Regions from separate parts of the Bacillus sp. GW823-FHT06A10 genome, predicted to be linked through region 3. Evidence: riboswitches for the same ligand, from Rfam matches in the RefSeq annotation. Region 3 holds a riboswitch; each other region holds the start of a gene.
The links. A riboswitch is a leader RNA that binds a small molecule or an ion and turns the genes downstream of it on or off. The one in region 3 is predicted to bind magnesium.
Positions count from the first base shown of each region.

Region 1: linked by a shared signal. The riboswitch ahead of mgtA (magnesium-translocating P-type ATPase) and the one ahead of mgtE (magnesium transporter) in region 3 are both predicted to bind magnesium.
Region 2: linked by a shared signal. The riboswitch ahead of AC1Q8M_RS04215 (P-type ATPase actuator domain-containing protein) and the one ahead of mgtE (magnesium transporter) in region 3 are both predicted to bind magnesium.

Region 1 is NZ_JBXAHT010000002.1:674,851-679,365, reverse strand. It holds gene AC1Q8M_RS18375 (DUF3932 family protein) at 104-355, shown strand; gene AC1Q8M_RS18370 (hypothetical protein) at 390-929, opposite strand; M-box (ykoK) riboswitch at 1,098-1,265, shown strand; gene mgtA (magnesium-translocating P-type ATPase) at 1,601-4,306, shown strand; gene AC1Q8M_RS18360 (MgtC/SapB family protein) at 4,380-4,515, shown strand, end outside.
Region 2 is NZ_JBXAHT010000001.1:792,457-796,971, forward strand. It holds gene AC1Q8M_RS04205 (glutathionylspermidine synthase family protein) at 1-932, shown strand, start outside; gene AC1Q8M_RS04210 (DUF350 domain-containing protein) at 925-1,311, shown strand; M-box (ykoK) riboswitch at 1,525-1,690, shown strand; gene AC1Q8M_RS04215 (P-type ATPase actuator domain-containing protein) at 2,027-2,752, shown strand; gene AC1Q8M_RS04220 (5'-3' exonuclease) at 2,885-3,751, shown strand; gene AC1Q8M_RS04225 (FbpB family small basic protein) at 4,107-4,247, shown strand.
Region 3 is NZ_JBXAHT010000001.1:1,697,641-1,702,155, forward strand. It holds gene AC1Q8M_RS08560 (FtsW/RodA/SpoVE family cell cycle protein) at 1-413, opposite strand, end outside; M-box (ykoK) riboswitch at 599-775, opposite strand; M-box (ykoK) riboswitch at 1,283-1,448, shown strand; gene mgtE (magnesium transporter) at 1,730-3,058, shown strand; gene AC1Q8M_RS08570 (phosphodiester glycosidase family protein) at 3,215-4,312, shown strand.

The DNA.
Region 1 (4,515 bases), on a different contig from region 3:
ATCTAGACAACTATATAACACGAACATTATACTCAAAAAATTTAGCGATCGTTCGTGTTTTGTGTTAAAATGATTATACTACATTTTAAGGGAGCGTTTTATTATGAAAGAAGTATTTCGTTTACAAACTGATTTTTCATCTTCATTTGATCGCTGGGTAAGTTCTTTCGTGTCTGATCACCCAGCACAATTAGAATGGACAACTTTAAAGGAATTAATCCATGAATATACAACATCACATACAAATGATACGTTACCAGCATATATTTCTTCAGCTTTAACATATTACGCCCAACGCGTTTCAACTACAAACAGTTCAGAGATTGTTATTTTTGAAAACCCTACAATCTCGTAATCTATAATAAAAAAGCACTGGTTACAGTGCTTTTTTATTTATACTTATTTAGCAAATGATTATATTCCGTCCAAAAGTCTGTATACATACTTTGATCAAACTCATCTAAAATTATCTTTTCATTTGATTTATTGAATAATTCTTTTGCTTGTAGCGCAAAAGAAACAATTTGTTTTCTATATTCATTTTCATTTACTTCTATATGAAGCCCTTCATAGTATATAGCCTTTTGATCAGTAGAAATAACTTTGACAAAATCCTTTAAAACCACATTTTCACCTATATGGTTTATAGTCCAATGAATTGAAATTGGGCATCCTAACATGAGCCTAGTGCCACATCCATGCAAAATAAGCCCCTCTTCATTTTCAATATCACAAATATATTCTTTATCTAAAGTTCGTAACAGAGCTAAAGCTGATTCACTTATTCCCCATTCCTCATCCATACCTGTTTGTGTAATAATCGTTCCATCCACATTTAAATAAATTTCCCCGTGAGAACATAAATCTTCCTGCTCATTAAACAACCACTTTTGATTCTCAATATTTATAATAAAATTTTGTGGTACCATTACAAATTCCCCTTTTATAAAAATATTTATTTTCCACATTATTTATAATTAATATCATGTATTTCATCCCATATATCTATTATAAATCCATTTAATATTTTAAAAACACAGATAAAAAAGATATTGACACTACGATTTTACAGTGCTAACATTCAACATGTAATTGAATATGGTCTCTGTTAGGTGAGGCTCCTGTATAGAGAAACGCTGCTGCCCAAAAATGTCGAGAGACGCCAATGGGTCAACAGGAAAGGTCGGAATGAAGGCCTTTTTTAACGTAGCTGGTTTCAGTACCTATGCTATACAGTGCTAAAACTCAACGAGGGAGAGGTGCATGTATTTTGTCATACACAAAAACTGTTTTTATTTATGTCTACTAGCAGTCTTTGTTGTGGACTCTTTTAACTGCGAATTCAGACCTTTACTCGTTTTGAGTAAAGGTCTTTTTACGTCTATATGCACCTTACTATGAAACAAACATAGCATATTCAGAAACTACTAAATTGTACGGAGGTGAGGAACAGTTGGCAATTGATGATTCGGCCCAGATACCCATACGTTTTACATTCATATTTCATCATGTAGGTAGGAAAGAAACTGTTCCTCACCATTTCAAATAGTTAGTTAGGTAACAGATTGTTTCCTCCTTCATGACAGAGGAGGAACTACCGATGTTTAATTTACAAAGACAAGAAACAAAGCATGCTTATGAGCAAGATAGCGTGAAAACAAATAACGAATTATTAGTGGAGGTTGCAACACAAGATGTAATCTCTGCGTTAAAACTTCTAGAAACAACACAAGATGGATTATCTAAACAAGAAGTGGCTCGTAGACTTTCTTTATACGGTCCGAACGAAATAGCTCATAATAAAATGGCGCCGTGGTACATTCAATTTCTGCTGGCATTTAAAAATCCATTTATTTTCGTTTTATTAGCTCTTGGAGCACTCTCCTTTTTCACAGATGACATACAAGGAACAATTGTCGTATCTGCAATGGTACTACTTAGTGCAACGATTCGGTTTTCCCAAGAATTTCGTTCTCAAAAAGCTGCCGATAAGTTAAAGGCTATGGTTCGAACAACTGCGAGCGTATTTAGAATAAATGGATTTGTACATGAAACAAAAAATGTAACGAATTTAAATCGAAATTACACAACAGAAATTCCAATTGAAGAGCTTGTACCTGGCGATATTATTTCCCTTTCAGCTGGTGATATCGTTCCAGCTGATGTGCGTGTTGTATCCGCTAAAGATTTATTTGTTAATCAATCTTCTTTGACAGGGGAAGCACTTCCTATAGAAAAATACGAACACTGCTACCATACAGAAAATAAGCATATCTTACCGAAAAACATGAAAAAAAATTACAATCCACTCGATATGGAAAACCTTTGCTTCATGGGAACAAATATTGTAAGTGGTAGCGCAAAAGCTGTTGTCATCTCAACAAGTACCGATACGTATTTCGGCTCTTTAGCAAATAAGGTAATCGGAAAGCGTGTAGAAACAAGCTTTGATAAAGGTGTAAACAAAGTAAGCTGGCTCTTAATTACATTCATGCTTATTATGGCGCCTATCGTCCTTCTCATTAACGGATTCACAAAGGGAGATTGGCAAGAAGCTTTCTTCTTCGCTATTGCCGTTGCTGTTGGTCTTACACCTGAAATGTTACCAATGATTGTAACTGCTAATTTAGCTAAAGGTGCCGTTAACATGTCTAAACAAAAAGTAATTGTAAAACAGCTAAATTCTATTCAAAACTTAGGTGCTATGAACATTCTTTGTACAGATAAAACCGGAACTTTAACAGAAGATAAAGTTGTCCTTGTTCGTCACTTAGATTCTAGTGGAAATAAATGCAATCGTGTCTTGCAATTTGCCTATTTAAATAGTTTCTATCAAACTGGATTGAAAAACTTAATAGATAAAGCTGTTATTAAGCATACAGAGGAAAACAATACATTTGACCCATCAGCTTTTCAAAAGCTAGATGAAATTCCATTCGATTTCGCCCGCCGGCGTATGTCAGTCATCGTAAAAGATATTTCAGGTGAACATACAATGGTTTGTAAAGGTGCCGTAGAAGAAATTTTATCAATTTGCAACTACACTGAAGTGGATAAAAAAATCGTTACACTCACTGAGGAAATACGCTCAAATGTCAAAAAACTAAGCGAGACATTGAATAGTGAAGGTATGCGGGTTATTGCTGTGGCTTATAAAAAAGATAGAAACATAAATGATAAAGAGTACGCAGTAAAAGACGAAACTGATATGATTCTCGCTGGATATATCGGCTTTTTAGATCCACCGAAACCATCTGCAGCAGCTGCAATTCAAGCATTACAAAAGCATGGTGTACAAGTAAAAATTTTAACTGGCGATAACGAAATTGTTACACGAAAAGTTTGTAAAGAAGTTGGATTAGATATCGGCGAACCAATCCTCGGTTACGAGATTGATTCTTTACCAGATAAAGCATTAGCAAAACTTGCTGAAGAAACGACTGTATTTGCGAAGCTTAATCCAATGCAAAAATCTCGCATTATACACGCATTACAAGGAAACAGACACACTGTAGGTTACATGGGAGACGGCATTAACGATGCTGTAGCATTACGTGAAGCTGATGTCGGAATATCTGTTGATACTGCTACTGATATTGCGAAAGAAGCTTCTGATATTATTCTACTCGAAAAAAGTTTAACTATATTAGAAGCCGGGATTGTAGAAGGACGTACTACATTCGGAAATATTTTAAAATATATTAAGATGACAGCTAGCTCTAACTTCGGTAATGTGTTTAGCGTGTTAGTAGCAAGTGCTTTCATTCCTTTTTTACCGATGCTTGCCATTCATCTTTTAATTCAAAACTTACTTTATGATATTTCACAACTTTCTATTCCATGGGACAAAATGGATAAAGAGTTTCTAGAAAAACCCCGAAAATGGGATACTGCAAACTTACGAAACTTCATTATTTGTATCGGCCCAATTAGTTCCATATTTGATATTATCACATACGTAGTCATGTGGAATGTATTTGGCGCAAATACACCGAGCGAGCAATCATTATTCCAGTCCGGTTGGTTTGTGGTTGGATTGTTAACTCAAACTTTAATTGTTCACATGATACGAACACAGAAGATTCCATTTATTCAAAGCACTGCATCAACACCCGTCGTTTTATTAACCGCTCTTATTATGGCAATCGGGATTTATATTCCATTCTCACCACTTGGTGCAGCCGTTGGTTTACAAGCATTGCCACTTAGCTACTTCCCTTGGTTAGTAGGAATACTATTAGGCTACGCTTTTTTAACACAATTCCTGAAAAAGCTTTATATTAAAAAGTTTCATAGCTGGTTGTAAAAATAAGAATGAGTGGGTATTCCCCGCTCATTCTAAAAGACATAACACATATTTATATATGGAGGTGACCATGATGGTATGGTACGACATTATATTCAGATTAGTTATAGCAATTATTGTAGGAGCTTGCATCGGAATGGAAAGACAATGGAGACATCGAATGGCTGGGTTACGGACAAATGCTCTCGTATCACTTGGTGCCTGTATAT
Region 2 (4,515 bases), 910 kb from region 3:
ATAACAAAATCAAAATGCTTGAGTTTAATAGTGATACACCAACTTTTATTGTGGAATGTTTTCAAATGAATGGGAAAGTATGTGAAAATCTAGGTTATGATGATCCAAACTCGGATCAAGAACGATTGCTATCTTCTGGTGTAACGAAAGCAGTAATGGAAGCGACAAAGGGATTAGATAATCCAAATGTTGTTTTTACAGCACATCATGAACATATCGAGGATTGGAATACCACTATGTATTTAAGTCAGCTATGCCATGTTGAAAATAAAGTAGTGCCAATGTCAGAACTTAGAATTACAAAGGATGCTCTAGTTGATAAAGATGGGACGAAGATTGATGTTTTATATCGCCAAACGTATCCGATAGAAGATTTAATTGAGGATCAAGATCCTGAAACAGGAGATTTGGTAGGTGTGGAACTGCTGCAACTTGTAAAAGCCGGAAAGCTTTTTATAATAAATCCTTTGTCAGCATTTTTACTTCAGCCAAAATCAATTCAGTGTCTTATTTGGGGGTTAGCAGAAGAAGAGGTCTTTTATACAAATGAGGAACAACAGTGGATTAAAGAATATATGTTACCTACATATTTAGAACCAGATTTATTTTTAGGAAAAGGTTCTTTCGTTCAAAAACCTTCATTTGGGAGAGAAGGAGATACAATTACGATTCGCGATAAAGACGAAAATATTATGCTTCAAAATGCACACGAAACGTATAAAGCGTCACTGCCGATATTTCAAAAGTATACCGAACTGCCAGTCGTATCCTTGGAAACAGAAAAAGGGATCGAGAAACTGTCATATGTGTTTGGTTCGTTTTTAATTGCTGGAAAAGCGAGTAGTATCGGTATTCGTGCGGGAGAAAAGATTACAGGAAATGAATCGTACTATTTACCGGTAGGTATAAAAAGGAGGGGAAAAAATGATTAATTTTTTATTATATTTAGCAGTAACACTCGGCCTTTTATGTATAGGTCTGTTCTTGATGGAAGTGACAACGAAAGTAAAGGAATTTAAGTTAATGGCTCAAGGAAATAAGGCGGTAAGCTATGTGCTTGGAGGACGATTACTTGGGTTAGCTGTTGTTTTATATTCGACAGCAGCTAATTCAATTTCACTTCTTGATATGATTTCGTGGGGAGCAGTTGGGATTTTGGCTCAAATTATCGTCTTTTATTTAGCTGAGTGGCTTACACCACGCTTTAATATAAACAAAAGTCTCGAAGAAGATAATCAAGCAGTCGGTCTTTTTCTTATGTTTTTATCGCTTTCAATTGGGATTGTAATCGCTGGTTGTATAACTTATTAAAAACTTTACGTTTAAACGTAAAGTTTTTTATTTTATCCCGCTATTTGCCGGGCAGCCCGATTGGTGAGGGCTAATAATCAGTGGGGGATGAACAAAACCCCCACTGATTAAAGTTTCACTTTATATACGTTAGTTTGCCATACCTTTTGAAAAAATTGTAGGCTACTGTTGACATCTATTTTAAATAAGAGTAACATTTTCAATGTAATGAAAATAAGTCTCTGTTAGGTGAGGCTCCTGTATAGAGAAATGCTACTGCCCAAAAATGTCGAGAGACGCCAATGGGTCAACAGGAATGATCGAATTAAGGTTTTTCTTAACGTAGCTGGTAATGTACCTATGCTATACAGTGCTAAAACTCGGCGAGGGAGAGGTCCGTAGATTTCTAATTATATTAGAAATCGTTTATTTGTGTATGTAATGGCCACTACTCTCTTAAGGGTAGGGGTCTTTTTTGTTACCAAGCTATGAGTAATTTCATAGTATAAACTATAAAATTAAACGAGGAGGTGAGGAGCATGTCAAATTCTGACTCGGTTCCGTTACCCATATACTTCAAATCAAAAATATATGATGTAGGCAGGAAACGATTTGTTCCTCCCTCTATATTTATCACAATGTAGCGTTTATAAAGCGCTAGACAACTTTCACAGAAAAGTGGATAAATTGAGAAACAAAGCGTTTCTTCCTATGTTGTAAAGGAGGAGACGATAATATGTTATATGCAAACAAAACTGTGGGTAACACGTCATATAAACTAAATAAAAAATCAATAAAAGAACAAACAATGCTCCAAAAAAATAAAGATTTATTAATTGAAATTGCAACAAGAGATGTAAAATCTGTATTTGCATATTTTAAAACAACAAGAGACGGACTATCAATGAAAGAGGCGCAAAAACGTATTCAAGTATATGGCCGAAATGAACTAACTTCAAAAAGAGCAATTCTTACAGAAGTAATGATGAAGCTTGGTGGCATGATTCCAGGTTTTTCAAAACAACGTGTGTGTGATGAGTTACAACGTGAAACGATTACTGTATCTAGAGTAGAATGTTCTAGTAGTACAGGGCTAAATAGTGAACTGAAAATGATGGAGATACCAGTGCAAGAACTTGTACCTGGAGATATGATTTTTCTTTCGGCTGGAGATGCTGTGCCAGCTGATGTACGTATTATTTATGCAGATGATTTATTAGTGAATGAGTCTGTGTTAACGGGAAACGAAGCGAGTATAGAGAAGTTTGAAAGCTGCTATCACCTTGAACGTAAACGATTTATTCCATTAAAACGGATGAAAGATTATAATCCACTTGAGCTTGAAAATGTATGTTTTAAAGGTTCACATATCGTTAGTGGAAGTGCAAAGGCTGTCGTTGTTTCTACTGGAAAAAATACGTATTCAGGCATATTGCATACTTGTTGTAGTAGAACGTCTTAATGTGTTAATGGTGCTAAATATACAAAAACAATGTATAATAGACAAAGTTGAGCAAAAACGTAGAATGGTAATCTATTTATATAACCTTACGTGATAACGTGAGGTTATTATTTTTTTAATAGGAGAGGAATTATGAAAAAAGTATTATTAGTTGATGGTATGGCACTATTATTTCGTGCTTTTTACGCAACAAGTGTCTACGGACAATTTATGAAACGACAAGATGGAACCCCTACGAACGGGATTCATGGTTATATGAAACACTTGTTAACAGCTACGCAAGCGATCGAACCAACACATATCGTTACATGCTGGGATATGGGAAGTACGACATTTAGAACAGAATCGTTCTCGAATTATAAAGCAAATCGTGCAGCGCCACCAGAAGAATTAATTCCTCAATTTGATTTAGTGCAAGAAATGACTGCAAAATTATCCATTCCAGTTATCGGTATGAAAGGCTACGAAGCCGATGATTGTATCGGTACGCTTGCAAAACAATACTGCAATGAAGCTGAAGTTTATATTTTAACTGGTGATACAGATTTACTTCAACTTGTTGATAAGAACGTTACAGTTATGCTTCTGCGTAAAGGAATTGGAAATTACGAATATTACACACCGGAGAAAATCATGGAAGAAAAAGGTGTAGAGCCGTGGCAAATCGTCCATGCAAAAGCTTTCATGGGAGATACAAGTGATAATTATCCAGGTGTAAAAGGTATCGGTGAAAAAACAGCGTATAAGCTTATTCAAGAGCACGGAACAGTATCCGCTGTACTAGAAAATGTAGAATCATTAACAAAAGCGCAGCGTACGAAGATTGAAAGTGATTTAGAGAACTTAAATATTTCGTTGCAATTAGCACAAATTCACTGTGAAGTTCCAATTTCATGTTTACTAGAAGAGGGATTACACACAATGGATGAAGAAAAACTTAGATTTGTTTGTGAAGAAATGAATTGGGGAAGACCTGAAATATTAATAAATATGCTATAAATAGTTTGGAAAGAGGGATGTTGTATAAGTCGAACTTTGACTTGGTGACACCCTCTTTTGGTTTTTGTAAACAGTATTATAGTAAATAAAATTATGTCGAACTCAATTTTAAATATATAAATGTTTCGACAATATATAATGATAAAAGTTGATGAAAATAGTAACTTTTATAATGAAGTGAATTAATTTCAACATAGTTTTAGATAGCTTTTTTTTCGTGTTCACAAAGTTGTCAGAAAATAAGCGGAATTTTCATATGAAGTTCAAATAGAATTCACAACAATCAATTATTATAAGGACACACAGATAATTCCTTATCTTTTATATAACCCATCCCCCAAGGAGGACAATGAAAATGAGAAAAAAAGTGAGAAAATCTTTTAAACAATTATTAATTGAAAATAAACAATCACTATTAAATAATAAAGAAAATATGAAAGAAATTGAAGAGAGAATTGAGAAACGACATGTAGCATATAGTGGTGCGAGTAATTAAATAAAATAAAAAAGATAGCCTATATAGGCTATCTTTTTTATTTTATATTGAAAAAACGTTATTCATCTTTTTAATTTTGTAAATATGCAAGATATTTTTATAGTGTTTTTCTATCAATATTACTCATTTTTCGAGGTTGAAATTGGTATATACCAATTTTTGAGATTTTCTATTCATAATATTACAAAAAATGTTACAATACACTCAAATTTATACTATAAAATCATTTTAATATGAAAAATTGGAATGAAAAGAAAGGAGGGGAATA
Region 3 (4,515 bases):
CTCCAGTTATTTTTAGCTTGTTCTTGTCGCAATGCAAAAAAACGGGCTGTTACAAGGATTGTTCCTAATTTAAGAAATTCAGCTGGCTGTATTCCAAAGATCCATGATTGAGCATTATTTACCACTTTTCCTTTCCATAAAACCATAATTAATAAAAAAATCCCCCCAACCATAATACAGATTGAGACTATTCGTTTTTTCCATATTTCATATGGGAGTAAAGCACAAATTATTAATCCTATTGTTCCTAAAAGTAGCTTTGTTAATTGAGAATCAACAAAATGTCTACTGTTATAACCGTAATGTTGGACAGCGACAATGGAGCTTGCACTATACATCATGATAATACCTAAAGTACATGTTATGAATAGAGGAAGGAGCAATAGATAATCGAGTTTTAATATTTTTTTCATTTTAATATCCTCCTGATTTAAAACAAAACATAATATTACATTTGCTAATGAATAGAATCTTGTTCTCGTCAATTACTAAATATGACTTTTGTTTAGGAAGATTCTATCGCTTATTCCCTGTTTTTTACGCAAAAATCCCCCTAGTATGTAACTAGAGGGATTCAAAATGGCATGAGTAAATAAGGCTTTTTTCCCTCTAGTAGAGCTTTGGCACTATACAACGTAAAGTAATGAAAATTCATTACTTAGCTATCTTAAGAAGAGCCTTAATCCGACAATTCCTGTTCTACCCATTGGCGTCTTTCGACATTTTTGGGCAATAGCCTGTGTTTGCATAGGAGCCTCACCTAACAGGTTAAGCAATATAAATTTTATGTGTTTGTTTCGTGTAGCAAGCATAAATATATTTTTTTTGCTTGTCAAGCAACCATATTGCTAATTTTATTTGTTTTATTGCTTTATAGTTCTTTGAGAAATGATATGAAAAAATGTCTGTAATCATTCTGTATAAGTACATATTTTTGACTTGTAGTGTATCGTTTGATTAAGTAGTTTAACCATATAAATTTGATAAACAGTAAAGAAGATTTTAATCATAAAAGAAGATTTTTTTGTGAATGTTCTTTTGATATACAGAATGACTAATTATTCATCTTTTGTTATAAAGTTGGAATTTGATTAAAAACAATAAGTTTCATATGTTTTATTACGTTTCTTCGAATTAAATCTATTTGAATTCTATGTTTTTTAAGGGGAATTTTAAATTTATAATAAAATATAATTTCATTTTCTATAAAAGATTTTTTTATGAATGGAATTGAAAGTCAGTTGACAAATATTAAATTCTGGTTTAAATTTTGAAGTAATTCAATAAACTTTGTTAGGTGAGGCTCCTGTATAGAGAAACGCTGCTGCCCAAAAATGTCGAGAGACGCCAATGGGTCAACAGGAACGGTCGGATTAAGGCCCTTCTTAATGTAGCTGGTTATAAAAACCTATGCTATACAGTGCTAAAACTCAACGAGGGAGTGGTATACGATTTGGTAGAAAGGCACCTCTGTGATTTCGGCAGAGCTGTCTTAATAATCATTTATTTGTATTGTGATAAAACCTTTACTCCTTTTTGAGTAAAGGTTTTTCTGTTTAATGTTATTTATTTTTATCTTGTCTATATTCAAAAAGGAGGTAATTCTAAATAATGAATTGATTGCAATGTAACTATTATTGCTCTAATAAAAAATTTTAGACAGATAAAATAAAACAAAACCACTCATGAAACTCTAGAGTCTCCCTTAGCAATATGAGGAGGAGTTAACATGAAGAAATTATTAAAAGAATTACTTGTAACCAAAAATAATTTGGATGCAGAGAAAGTTTTACGTCTTCCGTCGTATGATGTTGCGCAAGAAGTAAAAAGATTTTCAATTGAAGATCAAATCATATTGCTAAATACGATTCCCGTATTAAAAAGCTCTAAAATGCTTCAATATATGAGTGCAGAAGAAAAATATAATATCTTAATTCACTTATCTGAAAACAAAGCTAAAAAGTTACTAAATTTACAACCGATTGATGAATTAGTAGATTTACTTCTAGCGGTTCATCCTGAAAAACAAGCTAAATTAATGGCGTATCTAGACAAAATTACAAAACATAACGTAAAAAAATTGATGAATTTCAAACCTGAAACGGCAGGAAGTCTTGTCACAAGTGATTTTGTTGCAGTTAGAGGAAATTGGTCAGTAAAAATGACATTGAAGTACATTAGGGAACATTCTGAAAATGTAGAATCAATATCTTATAGTTATGTTCTTGATAGTCATGGTTATCTTGAGGGAATCGTTTCCATACATGAGTTATTACTAGCAGCAGATGAAGAGATATTATCTACTATCATGATGCCAGAGGTAATTTCAGTACATGCTGAAGTTGACCAGCAAGAAGTTGTAAAAAAGCTACTAAATTATAATTTAGCAGCCATACCTGTGATAACAGTAAATAATAAAATGATTGGTATTATAACATTTGATGACGTAATGAATGTTATGGAAGCAGAAGCTACAGAAGATATTCAAAAGTTAGGCGGAAGTGAACCGTTGAATCAATCTTACTTTGAAGCTAGCGTTTGGAGTATTTTCTTCAAACGTCTACCATGGTTATTACTTCTTTTTGTTGCTGAGGCATATACAGGTACAGTATTAAAGTATTTTGAAGACGAAATTGAAACTGTAGTTGCCCTTGCTTTCTTTGTTCCATTATTAGTAGGTACTGGAGGGAATACAGGAACACAGGTTGTAGCAACAATTACTCGTGCAATTGGTATTGGAGAGGTGAAATTTAAAGACATTTTCCGTGTAATGAAAAAGGAATTTGCAATAGGTATGCTTCTTGGACTTGCACTTGGGATAGCTGGGCTCACTCGTGCTTATATGTTAGGAGTTGGAACAGAAGTTGCACAAGTTGTAGCAATTACTTTATTATTTATTGTTATTTGGGCCTCTCTTGTAGCAGCTGTTTTACCTTTGATTCTAAGAAAATTAAAACTAGATCCTGCAGTTGTTTCAGGTCCATTTATTACAACATTTGTTGACGGAACAGGATTAGTAATTTATTTCATGGTTGCAAAAATGTTATTAAATTTATAAATATACACTGAAAAAATGAAATTCGGAATAAGTATTTTGCCCTAATTGCTAAAATATAGCGGGGAATTCAGGCATGAGGAAATCAAACACCTTTGTCTTTATTAAAAAATATTTTAAAAGATTCATTGAATGTAATTAATACCGGAGGATAAAACTATGAAACATCTAAGAAAAATCTTCAAACGAATTTTGCTTCTATTGTCTATTTTCATGCTTATTGGCATAGGAATATTATTTGGTACTAGCTATGGCCGGGAGCTTCGCATAACAATGGCTGGGAGTATACTAACTTCTCAGCATCCACAATATGCGAAGTATACATTCCTATCCCAAAAGGAACTAGATAAATTGCAAGATAGAATTAATCATCCAAAATGGTCAAATAGTGATGAGCATATTTATAAAAAAATAGCAGGAAAAAGATTAGAAGAATTTAAAAATCAGCCATTAGAAATTGATGTAGAAACGATTAAAAGTAACAAAGATAGTCGCTTTCTTTTTGAAGGAAAATTAGTTACTATTAGCAATCCCTTCAATGTTAAACTTGTTAGCCATCAAGGAACACAGGGCGCTAACAGGGGAGAAAAAATTAGCGTAATGGCAAAACGTAATCATGCACTTGTTGCTGTGAATGCAAGTGGATTTGCTGACGAAACAGGAAGGGGTGGAGGAAATGTTGCTACTGGAATTGTGATAGAAAATGGGAAAGCTATTGATACAAATATGGATAGAAATGCCCCTACAATTATTACGGGATTAACAAAGTTTGGTCAAATGATAACAGGAAATTATTCTACCCAACAACTGTTGGATAAACAAGTCGTTTCCGCAGCTGGATTTATGCCACAGTTAATTGTAAATGGAGAAAAAATGATTACAGAAGGAGACGGCGGTTGGGGGTCGGCTCCAAGAAGTATTATGGCCCAAAAAGAAGATGGTACAATTATGTTTCTAGTTATTGACGGTAGACAGACGCATAGTATAGGGGCTACGTTAAAAGAGTGTCAAGATATTCTATATGAAAAAGGCGCTATAAATGCAATGGCAATGGATGGAGGTTCTTCTGCTACGCTATATTTAGGAGGAAAGGTTATAAATTCACCGTCTACATTATCCCATGAAGATCGTTATTTACCGAACGCTTGGGTGGTAACAGCAAACCAAAAACAAAAAATAAAGATGACAATTGATGGGAGAAAAATAGATACCAAAACATCAGATGAATTTGATGCGAACATTTCAACGAATTTATGAATTATTAAAAATAGAACAAATACATGATTTTTATCTCGTTAGTTGGAAAATTAAAATTATTTTTTAAAATTAGAAATTATTATTTCATATTCATGATTTGCACAATATCAAACGAGAGTGATGAGGATTCCAAATTTACGGAATTCTTATCACTCTTTTTTAGTTTTTTGTAAATATGGAACAATATCCTTACTTTCACTGTC